Microbispora hainanensis: one gene and its partner. The protein of the gene in region 1 binds, or shares a complex with, the protein of each later gene. Links are inferred from orthologs where the notes say so. Each region holds a gene or a part of one and is shown on either strand. Other genes may lie near its edges.

Region 1 (5,368 bases):
CCGGCCCCATCCGCTCCTGGGCGAGCCGGGCGTGGAACATCACCTGGAGCAGCAGGTCGCCGAGCTCCTCGCGCAGCGGCGGGCCGAAGTCGCCCTCGTGGATGGTCTCCAGCACCTCGTAGGCCTCTTCGACCAGGTAGGGCACGAGCGACTCGTGGGTCTGCTTGCGGTCCCACGGGCACTCGCGGCGCAGCCGGTCCATGACCTGCACGAGGTCGAGCAGCCGTGCGCCGGGCAGGTCGTAGGAGCCGGGGACGACCTCGATCTCCGGCGGCTCGTCGAGGGAGATCGCGGCGTGGCCGACCGCGCGCATGAAGTCCTCGTCGCCGTCCTGCGCGGCCAGCCACACCACCGTCCCCGTACGGCTCTCGCGGGCGATGGCGCCGGGGTCGGGGGTCACCACCTCGACCTGGACGCCGGCCTCGTCGAGATAGGGCAGATAGGGGTGGTCCGGGGTGCCGGTGAGCACCCGCCCCCGGTTGAGGGCGCGCCACGCCGCGGGCGCGAGCAGGCCGGGAGCGACCCGGGGCGAGGTGGTCACCACGATCAACGCCATGGACTCAGCCTAGTGAAGCCCGACGAGCCCTCCCGCCCGGCGTCGCCGCACCACCCGGGCACGCGGGACCGGCGTCGCCGCACCACCCGGGCGCACGAGACCGGCGTGGCCACACCACGCGGACGCGCGAAACCGGCGTCACCGCACCACCCGGGCACGCGGGACCAGCGTGGCCACACCACGCGGACGCGCGAAACCGGCGTCACCGCACCACCCGGGCACGCGGGACCGGCGTGGCCACACCACCCGGGCGCACGAGGCAGCTCGGGCGTGCGGTCAGCCGGCCTGGCCGGCGTCGGCCGCGCCCGCGGCGGCGCCACCGGCCGCAGCCGCGGCCGGCGAACCGAAGCGGTCGTCGGCGACGAAGCCCTGCTGGGGGTCGAACTTGCCGTAGCGCGGGCTGTACTTCACCGGCACGGTCGAGTCCGCCTCCTGGATGATCTTCTGGAGGGCCGCCTGCTGTGCCGCCTGGTCCTGCCCGGCGCCGGACTGCTGCGCCAGCTTGTTGCGGACGATGACGGCCCGGATGAAGGCGCGGCCCTCGTCGAGCGGGATGCCGTTGGCCAGCAGCACCTTGTTGAACTGGTCCCAGCCGCCCTGCGCGATGGCGATGTCGTCGACCTCGCGGTCGGTGACCGTGATGCCCTTGCGCCGGCCGAGCTCCTGGAACTGCCTGCTCGTGGTCATGTTGAGCAGCACCGTCTGCGGCAGCGAGAAGGTCAGCTGGAGCTGGTCCTCGGAGATCTTGTTCGCGGCCAGGTCGGCGCGCAGCTCGCGGACCTCGTCGTTCAGGTCACTGGAGGTGATGCGCTCCGAGCCCACGATGGCCGCGGAACCCGCCTGCACGGGGCCGCCGCACGCGGTCACGGCGATCCCGGTCGCCGCCAGCGCCACGGCGACGCGCACTCGATACGACTTCACGGACGATCCTCCCGAACGACACCGGCCACGCATTTGTTGACATTTTCGCGGGTCACTGTACCCGCACAGGCTCCAGGAACAGGGCCTCGACCAGGTCCCCACACCATTTCAGCAGGTCGAGGTCGCGGAGTGGCTGACCGCCGATCGGCTTGGTCTTGGGCACCGGCACCAGCAGGATGCCCGTGGCCTGCTTCCAGATCGAGCGGGGATAGAGCCGCTGCAGCCGCACCTGCTGTGAATCTTTCAGCTCGACCGGCGCGAACCTGATCTGCTGGCCCTGCAGCGTCACGTCGGTCAGCCCCGCCTTGCGGGCCTTGATCCGGAAGCGCGCCACCTCCAGCAGGTTGTCCACCTCCTGGGGCGGCCTGCCGTACCGGTCGGTGAGCTCGTCGCGGACGGCCGCGATGTCGTCCTCCGAGCCGATGGCCGCGATCCGCTTGTACGCCTCCAGGCGCAGCCGCTCGGAGGTGACGTAGTCGTGCGGCACGTGGGCGTTGATCGGCAGCTCGACCTTGACCTCGGGCCGCTCCTCCACCTTGGTCTCGCCCGCGAGCTTGGACTTCTGCTCCTGGACGGCCTCGGCCATCATGCGGACGTACAGGTCGAAGCCGACGCCGGCGATGTGGCCCGACTGCTCGGCCCCGAGGATGTTGCCGGCGCCGCGGATCTCCAGGTCCTTCATGGCGACGTACATGCCGGCGCCCATCTCGGTGTGCTGGGCGATCGTGGCGAGCCGCTCGTGCGCGGTCTCGGTCAGCGGCGCCTCGGGCGGATAGAGGAAGTACGCGTAGCCGCGCTCGCGGCCCCGGCCGACCCGGCCGCGCAACTGGTGGAGCTGCGACAGGCCGTAGTTGTCCGCGCGGTCCACGATGAGCGTGTTGGCGTTGGGCACGTCGAGGCCCGACTCGACGATCGTGGTGGAGACGAGCACGTCGAAGTTGCGCTCCCAGAAGTCCACCATGATCTTTTCGAGCTGGCTCTCGTTCATCTGCCCGTGGGCGACCGCGATCCGCGCCTCCGGCACCAGCTCGTGCAGCCGCGCGGCCACCTTGTCGATCGTGCGGACCCGGTTGTGCACGAAGAACACCTGGCCGTCGCGCATCAGCTCGCGCCGGATCGCCGCCGCGATCTGCTTCTCGTCGTACGGCCCGACGAACGTGAGGATCGGGTGCCGCTCCTCCGGCGGGGTGAGGATGGTCGACATCTCGCGGATGCCGGTGAGGCCCATCTCCAGCGTCCTCGGGATCGGCGTCGCCGACATGGCCAGCACGTCCACCTGCGTGCGCAGGTGCTTCATGGCCTCCTTGTGCTCGACGCCGAACCGCTGCTCCTCGTCCACGATGATCAGGCCGAGGTCCTTGAACTTCACTTCGGGCGACAGCAGCCGGTGCGTGCCGATCACCACGTCGACCCCGCCCGTACGCAGCCCGTCGAGGGTCTCCCGCACCTCGGAGTCGGTCTGGAAGCGGGAGATCGGCTTCACCGTGACCGGGAAGCTGGCGAACCGCTCGCCGAACGTCGACAGGTGCTGCTGCACGAGCAGCGTCGTCGGCACGAGGACGGCGACCTGCTTGCCGTCCTGCACCGCCTTGAACGCCGCCCGCACCGCGATCTCGGTCTTGCCGTAGCCGACGTCGCCGCAGATCAGGCGGTCCATCGGCACCGGCCGCTCCATGTCGCGCTTGACCTCGTCGATCGCTTCGAGCTGGTCGCCCGTCTCGGCGTACGGGAAGGCGTCCTCCATCTCGCGCTGCCACGGGCTGTCGGGCGCGAACGCGTGACCGGGCGAGGCCATCCGGGCCGAGTAGAGCCGGATCAGCTCGCCCGCGATCTCCCTGACCGCCTTCTTCGCCCGGGTCTTGGCCTTGGCCCAGTCGGCCCCGCCCATGCGGTTGAGCGTGGGCGCCTCCCCGCCGACATAGCGCGTGACCTCGTCGAGCTGGTCGGTCGGCACATAGAGCCGGTCGCCCCTGGCGTACTCGATCACGAGGTATTCGCGGGTCGCGCCCTGGATCGTGCGCTGCACCATCTCGATGTAGCGGCCCACGCCGTGCTGCTCGTGCACCACGTGGTCGCCGACCTTGAGCTGCAGAGGATCGACCATGTTGCGGCGGCGCGACGGCAGCCGCCGCATGTCCTTGGTGGACGCCTTCTGTCCGACGAGATCGAGATGGGTCATGACGGCGACGTCCGGCGTGACGAAGCCGTGGTCGATCCGGCCCGTCGTGACCTGCACGACGTCCTTCGGCGGCGGACCGTCGAGGGACGGCACCAGCCGCGCCGCCACGTCCACGCCCTTGAGCAGCTCGACCATGCGCTCGGCCGGGCCGTGGCCCTCGCTCAGCAGCACGACGGCCTTGCCCGCGCCCATCCAGCCCTTGATGTCGGCGAGCGCCCGCTGGGTGTCGCCCCGGTAGGCCTCGACGTCCTGCGCGTCCAGCTCCACGCCCTCGCCGAACGGCGCGATGCTCCACCACGGCTGGCCCAGCTCGCCGGCGTGGTCGCGCACCTCCTCAAGCGTGCGGAAGGCGGCAGCCTCCAGGTCGATCGGGGCCTCGCCGCCCGCGGCCGCGGCGATCCACGACGCCTCCATGAACTCCTGGCTCGTGTGGACCAGCTCGACCGCCCGGCCGCGGATGCGCTCGGGGTCGCAGACGAACACCGCCGACCTGATCGGCAGGTGGTCGAGCAGCAGGTCCATCTCCCCGGCGAGCACGGGCGCGAACGCCTCCATGCCCTCCACCGGCACGCCCTCGGCGAGCTGGTCGAGCACGTCCTTCAGCGCCGGGTGCTCCTCCCCCAGCTCGCGGGCGCGCCGCCGTACGTCGTCGGTGAGCAGCAGCTCACGGCAGGGCGCGGCGAACAGCCCGTCCTGGGCGACTTCGAGCGAACGCTGGTCGGCCACCTTGAACCAGCGGATCTCCTCGATCGTGTCGCCCCAGAACTCCAGCCGCAGCGGGTGCTCCTCGGTGGGCGGGAACACGTCGAGCAGGCCGCCGCGCACGGCCACCTCGCCGCGCTTCTCCACCATGTCCACGCGGTGGTAGCCGTTCTCGACGAGCCGGGCCACCACGTCGTCCAGGTCGGCGTCGTCGCCCGCGCGCAGCCGTACGGGCGCCAGGTCGCCGAGCCCGGCCACGATGGGCTGGAGCAGCGAGCGGACCGGGGCCACCACGATCCGCAGCGGCCCGGCCGCGGGGTCGCCCTCGATCGGGTGCGCCAGCCGCCGCAGCACGGCCAGGCGCTGGCCGACCGTGTCGCTGCGCGGCGACAGGCGCTCGTGCGGCAGCGTCTCCCAGGCGGGGAAGACGGCCACGGAGCTCTCGTCGACCAGGCTCGTGAGCGCGGCGGCGAGATCCTCCGCCTCACGCGCGGTCGCCGTGACGGCGAGCACCGGCCGTACGCGGGACAACGCGGCCACGGCGAACGGCCGCAGCGCGGGAGGCGCCACCAGTTCGGCGCCCGGCTCGGCGGTCTGACCGGCGGCGTCGAGCGCGGCGGCCAGTTTGGGTTCGGCGGATACGAGGTCGAGCAGTCCGGAAAGAGACATCGATGCCTTCAAAAGCCCCGTGACAAAGACAGCCGGCGTGCGGACGCGACCCCGTTCGTCCGGCCGATCCCCCTGACAGAGGAGATCCGCGAGACGCTCCCAACCGGGCCGCGGCTATCAAGGCTACGCCCTGTCTTATGGCCTCGCTCCGCTCGGCCGCTCAGGCGCCTACAGTCCGCGGTCGTGCCGGAGGCGCGCAATGGGCACTTCCTTCAGTGCGTGCTCGCTCGTCGCTCGCTCCGCGCGCTCCTCACTCCAGACATGGCCGCGCCCCTCGCATATCCATGCGTCTCACTCCGTTCGCTCCTCGGCGGGGACATGATGGGGAACGGCAAATGCGC
Region 2 (4,672 bases), 6.5 Mb from region 1 along the record:
ACCGACCTCGACACCGTCATGCGCGCCGTGGAAGTCGTCAACGCCTACGTCATCGGCGCGATCAGGCGCGAGATCGCGAACCTGCGGGCCGAGCGCGCCACGGGCCTGTCCGACCGGGAGTGGCAGCACGCCTCCGGCCCGCACGTGACGCGGATGCTGGCCACGGGCCGCTTCCCGGCGCTGACCAAGTTCGTGCACGACGGCACGGAGGTGGAGCCCGAGGCGTCCTTCGCGACCGGCCTCGACTGGGTTCTCGACGCCGTGGCCGCCAAACTCACCCGACCGGTCGGCGAGCCGTTCACAATCGCCCCCTGACGCCTTGCATGACGTGCCGCCCGTCATCGCACCGGCTTCCGCGCGATGACGGGCGGCGGTGTCCCTTGGCACCCTCAGACGAGCGAGTGCTCTCGCCGTCGGCCGCGAGGCACGAGGCCGACCAGTCGGTCCCGACATCGGGCCCGAACGGCAGGCCCGGACATCGAGCCCGGACATCGAGCCCGGACATCGAGCGTGAGCACCGAGCCCAGACAGGCGAACCCGGACGAGCGGGTCCGGCAGCCCTTGTCAGGCGAGGGTGATGCTGTCGCCGCTCACCGTGATCTTCCGCTCGGCGAGCGGCCTGGCCGCCGGGCCGTTCGTCACGGAGCCGTCCTTGGCGCTGAACCTGCTGCCGTGGCACGGGCAGACGATCTCGTTGTTCGAGACGCTGGCGACCGGGCAGCCCTGATGGGTGCAGGTCGCGCTGAACGCCTTGAACTCGCCGGCCGCAGGCTGCGTGACCACGACGTCCTGGTCCTTGAAGACCTTGCCGCCCCCCTCGGGGATGTCGGAGGTCTTCGCGAGCTCGCCCCCGCCCTGCGCCGCCTGGTCCTGGCCGTCCTGCGCACCGCCCTGGTCCGCCGACGCCGTCGTGTCACCGGAGGCGCCGCACGCGCTCAGCGCCACGGCCAGCCCGGCGCCTCCGGCACCGAAGATCACGGCCCGGCGTGTCGTATCCGTCATGCTCATCCTTCCCTGATGCGGCGGCCCGGGACGCACACGGCCCCGGGTCCTTCCCCTGTGCGACGCGTCACCCTGTGTGTCCTCAGGTACGGCCATCACCCCGTGGCCGGTTCAGAGTGACGCGGTCGAAAGGAGAAGAGTAGGGAGAAATAATGAGACGAATACTCATACGCCCAAGATCTTGCGCAGGAACGCGCCGGTGTGGCTCTCCTCGACCCGGGCGACGTCCTCGGGCGTGCCTGCGGCGATGACCCTGCCACCGCCCGACCCGCCCTCGGGTCCCATGTCGATGATCCAGTCGGCGGTCTTGATGACGTCGAGGTTGTGCTCGATGACGATCACGGTGTTGCCGGCGTCCACGAGGCGGTTGAGCACGCCGAGCAGCCGCCTGATGTCCTCGAAGTGCAGGCCGGTGGTGGGCTCGTCCAGCACGTAGACCGTGCGGCCGGTCGAGCGCCGCTGCAGCTCGGAGGCGAGCTTCACCCGCTGCGCCTCGCCGCCGGACAGCGTGGTCGCGGGCTGGCCCAGCCGTACGTAACCGAGACCGACGTCGTTGAGCGTCTGCAGGTGACGGCGGATGGCGGGGATCGCCTCGAAGAACTCCAGCGCCTCCTCGATCGGCATGTCGAGGACCTCGGAGATCGTCTTGCCCTTGTAGTGGACCTCAAGCGTCTCCCGGTTGTACCGGGCCCCGTGACAGACCTCACAGGGGACGTAGACGTCCGGCAGGAAGTTCATCTCGATCTTGATGGTGCCGTCGCCGGCGCACGCCTCGCAGCGCCCGCCCTTGACGTTGAAGCTGAACCGGCCCTGCAGATAACCACGGACCTTCGCCTCGGTCGTGGCCGCGAACAGCTTGCGCACGTGGTCGAACACTCCGGTGTACGTCGCCGGGTTGGACCTCGGCGTACGGCCGATCGGCGACTGGTCGACGTGGACGACCTTGTCGACCAGGTCGGTGCCGACGACCCGGGAGTGCCGTCCGGGCACGGTCTTCGCGCCGTTCAGCTCCTTGGCCAGCGCGGCGTACAGGATGTCGTTGACCAGCGTGGACTTGCCGGACCCCGAGACGCCGGTGACCGCGGTGAAGACGCCGAGCGGGAACTCGACGTCCACGCCCTTCAGATTGTGCTCACGGGCGCCCTTCACGACGAGCTGCCGCTTCTTGTCCCGCGGACGCCGGATCTCCGGCACGGTGATCGCCTTGCGGCCCGACAGGTAGGCGCCGGTCAGCGACTCCTCGCTGGCGAGCAGGTCCTGCACGGTGCCGGACACGACGACCTGGCCGCCGTGCTCGCCCGCGCCGGGGCCGATGTCGACAACCCAGTCGGCGGCGGCGATCGTGTCCTCGTCGTGCTCGACCACGATCAGCGTGTTGCCCATGTCGCGCAGCCGGATCAGCGTCTCCAGCAGGCGCTGGTTGTCCCGCTGGTGCAGGCCGATGGACGGCTCGTCGAGCACGTACAGCACGCCGACCAGGCCGGAGCCGATCTGGGTGGCCAGCCGGATCCGCTGCGCCTCGCCGCCCGCCAGCGTGCCGGCGGCCCGGTCGAGCGTGAGGTAGTCGAGGCCGACGTCGAGCAGGAAGCCCAGCCGTGCGTTGATCTCCTTGACCACCCGCTCGGCGATCTGCATGTCCCGCTCCGACAGCCGCAGGCCGGACAGGAACTTCGAGCAGTCGGCGATCGACATGCCCGAGACCTCGGCGATCGAGGCGTCCCCCACGGTCACGGCCAGCGAGACCGGCTTGAGGCGGCGGCCCTTGCACGCCGGGCAGGGCACCTCGCGCATGAAGCCCTCGAACCGCTCCCGGCTGGCGTCGCTCTCCGACTCGGCGTGCCGGCGCTGGACCCAGGGGATCACGCCCTCGAAATCGGTGTAGTAGGACCGCTGCCTGCCATAACGGTTGCTGTAGCGGATGTGGACCTGCTCGTCGTGGCCGTGCAGGATCGCCTTCTGCGCCTTCTTCGACAGCCGCTCCCACGGGGTGTCGAGGTCGAAGCCGAGCGCGTTGCCCAGCGCCTCCAGCAGCCGCACGAAGTAGTCGCTCGTGTGGCCGTTCGCCCACGGGCTGATCGCGCCGTCGCCGAGCGTGCGCTCGGGATCGGGCACGAGGAGGTCGGGATCGACCTCCATGCGCGTGCCGAGGCCGGTGCACTCGGGGCAGGCGCCGAAGGGCGAGTTGAACGAGAACGACCGGGGCTCCAGCTCCTCGAACGACAGGTCGTCGTACGGGCAGTAGAGGTGCTCGGAGTAGAAGCGCTCACGGTTGGGGTCGTCGTCGGGAAGGTCGACGAAGTCGAGCGTGATCGTGCCGCCGGACAGCTGCAGCGCGGTCTCCACCGAGTCGGTGAGCCTGCGCCGCGCGCTCTCCTTGACCGACAGCCGGTCGACGATCACTTCGATGTCGTGCTTCTCGTACTTCTTGAGGGTGGGCGGCTCCTCCAGGCGCACGATCGTGCCGTCCACGCGGGCACGGGCGTAGCCCTTGCTCTGCAGCTCGCGGAACAGCTCGGCGTACTCGCCCTTGCGGCCGCGGATGATCGGGGCGAGGACCTGGAAGCGGGTGCCCTCCTCCAGTTCGAGCACACGGTCGACGATCTGCTGCGGCGTCTGCCGGGCGATCGGGCGCCCGCACTGCGGGCAGTGGGGCTTGCCGATGCGCGCCCAGAGCAGCCGCAGGTAGTCGTAGACCTCGGTGATCGTGCCGACGGTCGAGCGAGGGTTGCGGCTGGTGGACTTCTGGTCGATGGAGACGGCCGGGGAAAGGCCCTCGATGAAGTCCACGTCGGGCTTGTCCATCTGACCCAGGAACTGCCGGGCGTACGCGGACAGGGACTCCACGTACCGGCGCTGTCCCTCGGCGAAGATCGTGTCGAAGGCCAGGCTGGACTTGCCGGAGCCCGAAAGCCCCGTGAAGACGATCAGAGCGTCTCGCGGGAGGTCGAGCGAGACGTCCTTGAGGTTGTGTTCGCGTGCGCCACGCACGATCAGGCGGTCAGCCACGGTGGTCCCGATAGGTCGATGAGGTGAATGGAGGTGCACGGGCAGGCTATCCAGAGCCACCGACAATTTCGGGGGGCATCGTCCGGCGGCCGGAGGGGGCGGCCCCGCGTGCTTCCGTGGGACACGCTCCGCGAACCAGGGTATGAGCTTCGTCAAACCCGCGCCCGGCATCCGCGCGAAACCCCTGCTCATACAACCGCCCGCCGCGCCGTCCTCTTCCCCTGCGGTCATGGGCACGGCGGACCGGGACTCCAGGGTCCATGATTCTTCTCATGTCCGTCATCCACGAGATCGAGCGGGAGCTGGCCGAGGCGACCGAGCGCCTGCTGGCGACCGCCGCCCGCCTCACCGACGAGGATCTCCGTGCGCCGTCCCTGCTGCCCGGCTGGACGAGGGGACACGTGCTCACCCACGTCGCCCGCAACGCCGACGGCTGCGTCAACCTGCTGACCTGGGCGCGGACGGGGGTGCGCACCCCCCAGTACGCCTCGCTGCGGGCCCGCGAGGCCGGCATCGCGGCAGGCGCCGGCCGCCCGGCCGCCGAGCAGCTCGCCGACCTGCGCGACAGCGCGGAGCGGTTCGCCACGGCGGTCGCGCGGATGCCCGCCGAGGCGTGGACCACGCCGGTCTCGGGGATGTTCCCGCCCGACCACCCCGCCTGGTA

Evidence for each region.
Region 2: the proteins of mfd (region 1) and uvrA are in contact, whole or in part, in a crystal structure (PDB 4DFC), measured with the Escherichia coli proteins. The link is inferred for Microbispora hainanensis from one-to-one orthologs.

What each region holds. Positions count from the first base shown.
Region 1 is NZ_CP108086.1:1,146,472-1,151,839, forward strand. Bases 1,330-5,368 are described here. They hold mfd (transcription-repair coupling factor), read right to left. Parts: upstream 5,028-5,368; coding sequence 1,530-5,027; downstream 1,330-1,529. Other genes in these bases: OHB01_RS05180 (SurA N-terminal domain-containing protein), read right to left, coding at 1,330-1,477. In the rest of the region: OHB01_RS05175 (MazG family protein), read right to left, coding at 1-556; more of OHB01_RS05180, read right to left, coding at 833-1,329. UniProt on the Escherichia coli protein: Couples transcription and DNA repair by recognizing RNA polymerase (RNAP) stalled at DNA lesions. Mediates ATP-dependent release of RNAP and its truncated transcript from the DNA, and recruitment of nucleotide excision repair machinery to the damaged site.
Region 2 is NZ_CP108086.1:7,599,136-7,603,807, forward strand. The notes cover bases 968-4,310. They hold uvrA (excinuclease ABC subunit UvrA), read right to left. Parts: upstream 4,009-4,310; coding sequence 1,168-4,008; downstream 968-1,167. Other genes in these bases: OHB01_RS34685 (Rieske (2Fe-2S) protein), read right to left, coding at 968-1,002; OHB01_RS34695 (maleylpyruvate isomerase family mycothiol-dependent enzyme), read left to right, coding at 4,281-4,310. In the rest of the region: OHB01_RS34680 (TetR/AcrR family transcriptional regulator), read left to right, coding at 1-315; more of OHB01_RS34685, read right to left, coding at 565-967; more of OHB01_RS34695, read left to right, coding at 4,311-4,672. UniProt on the Escherichia coli protein: The UvrABC repair system catalyzes the recognition and processing of DNA lesions. UvrA is an ATPase and a DNA-binding protein. A damage recognition complex composed of 2 UvrA and 2 UvrB subunits scans DNA for abnormalities.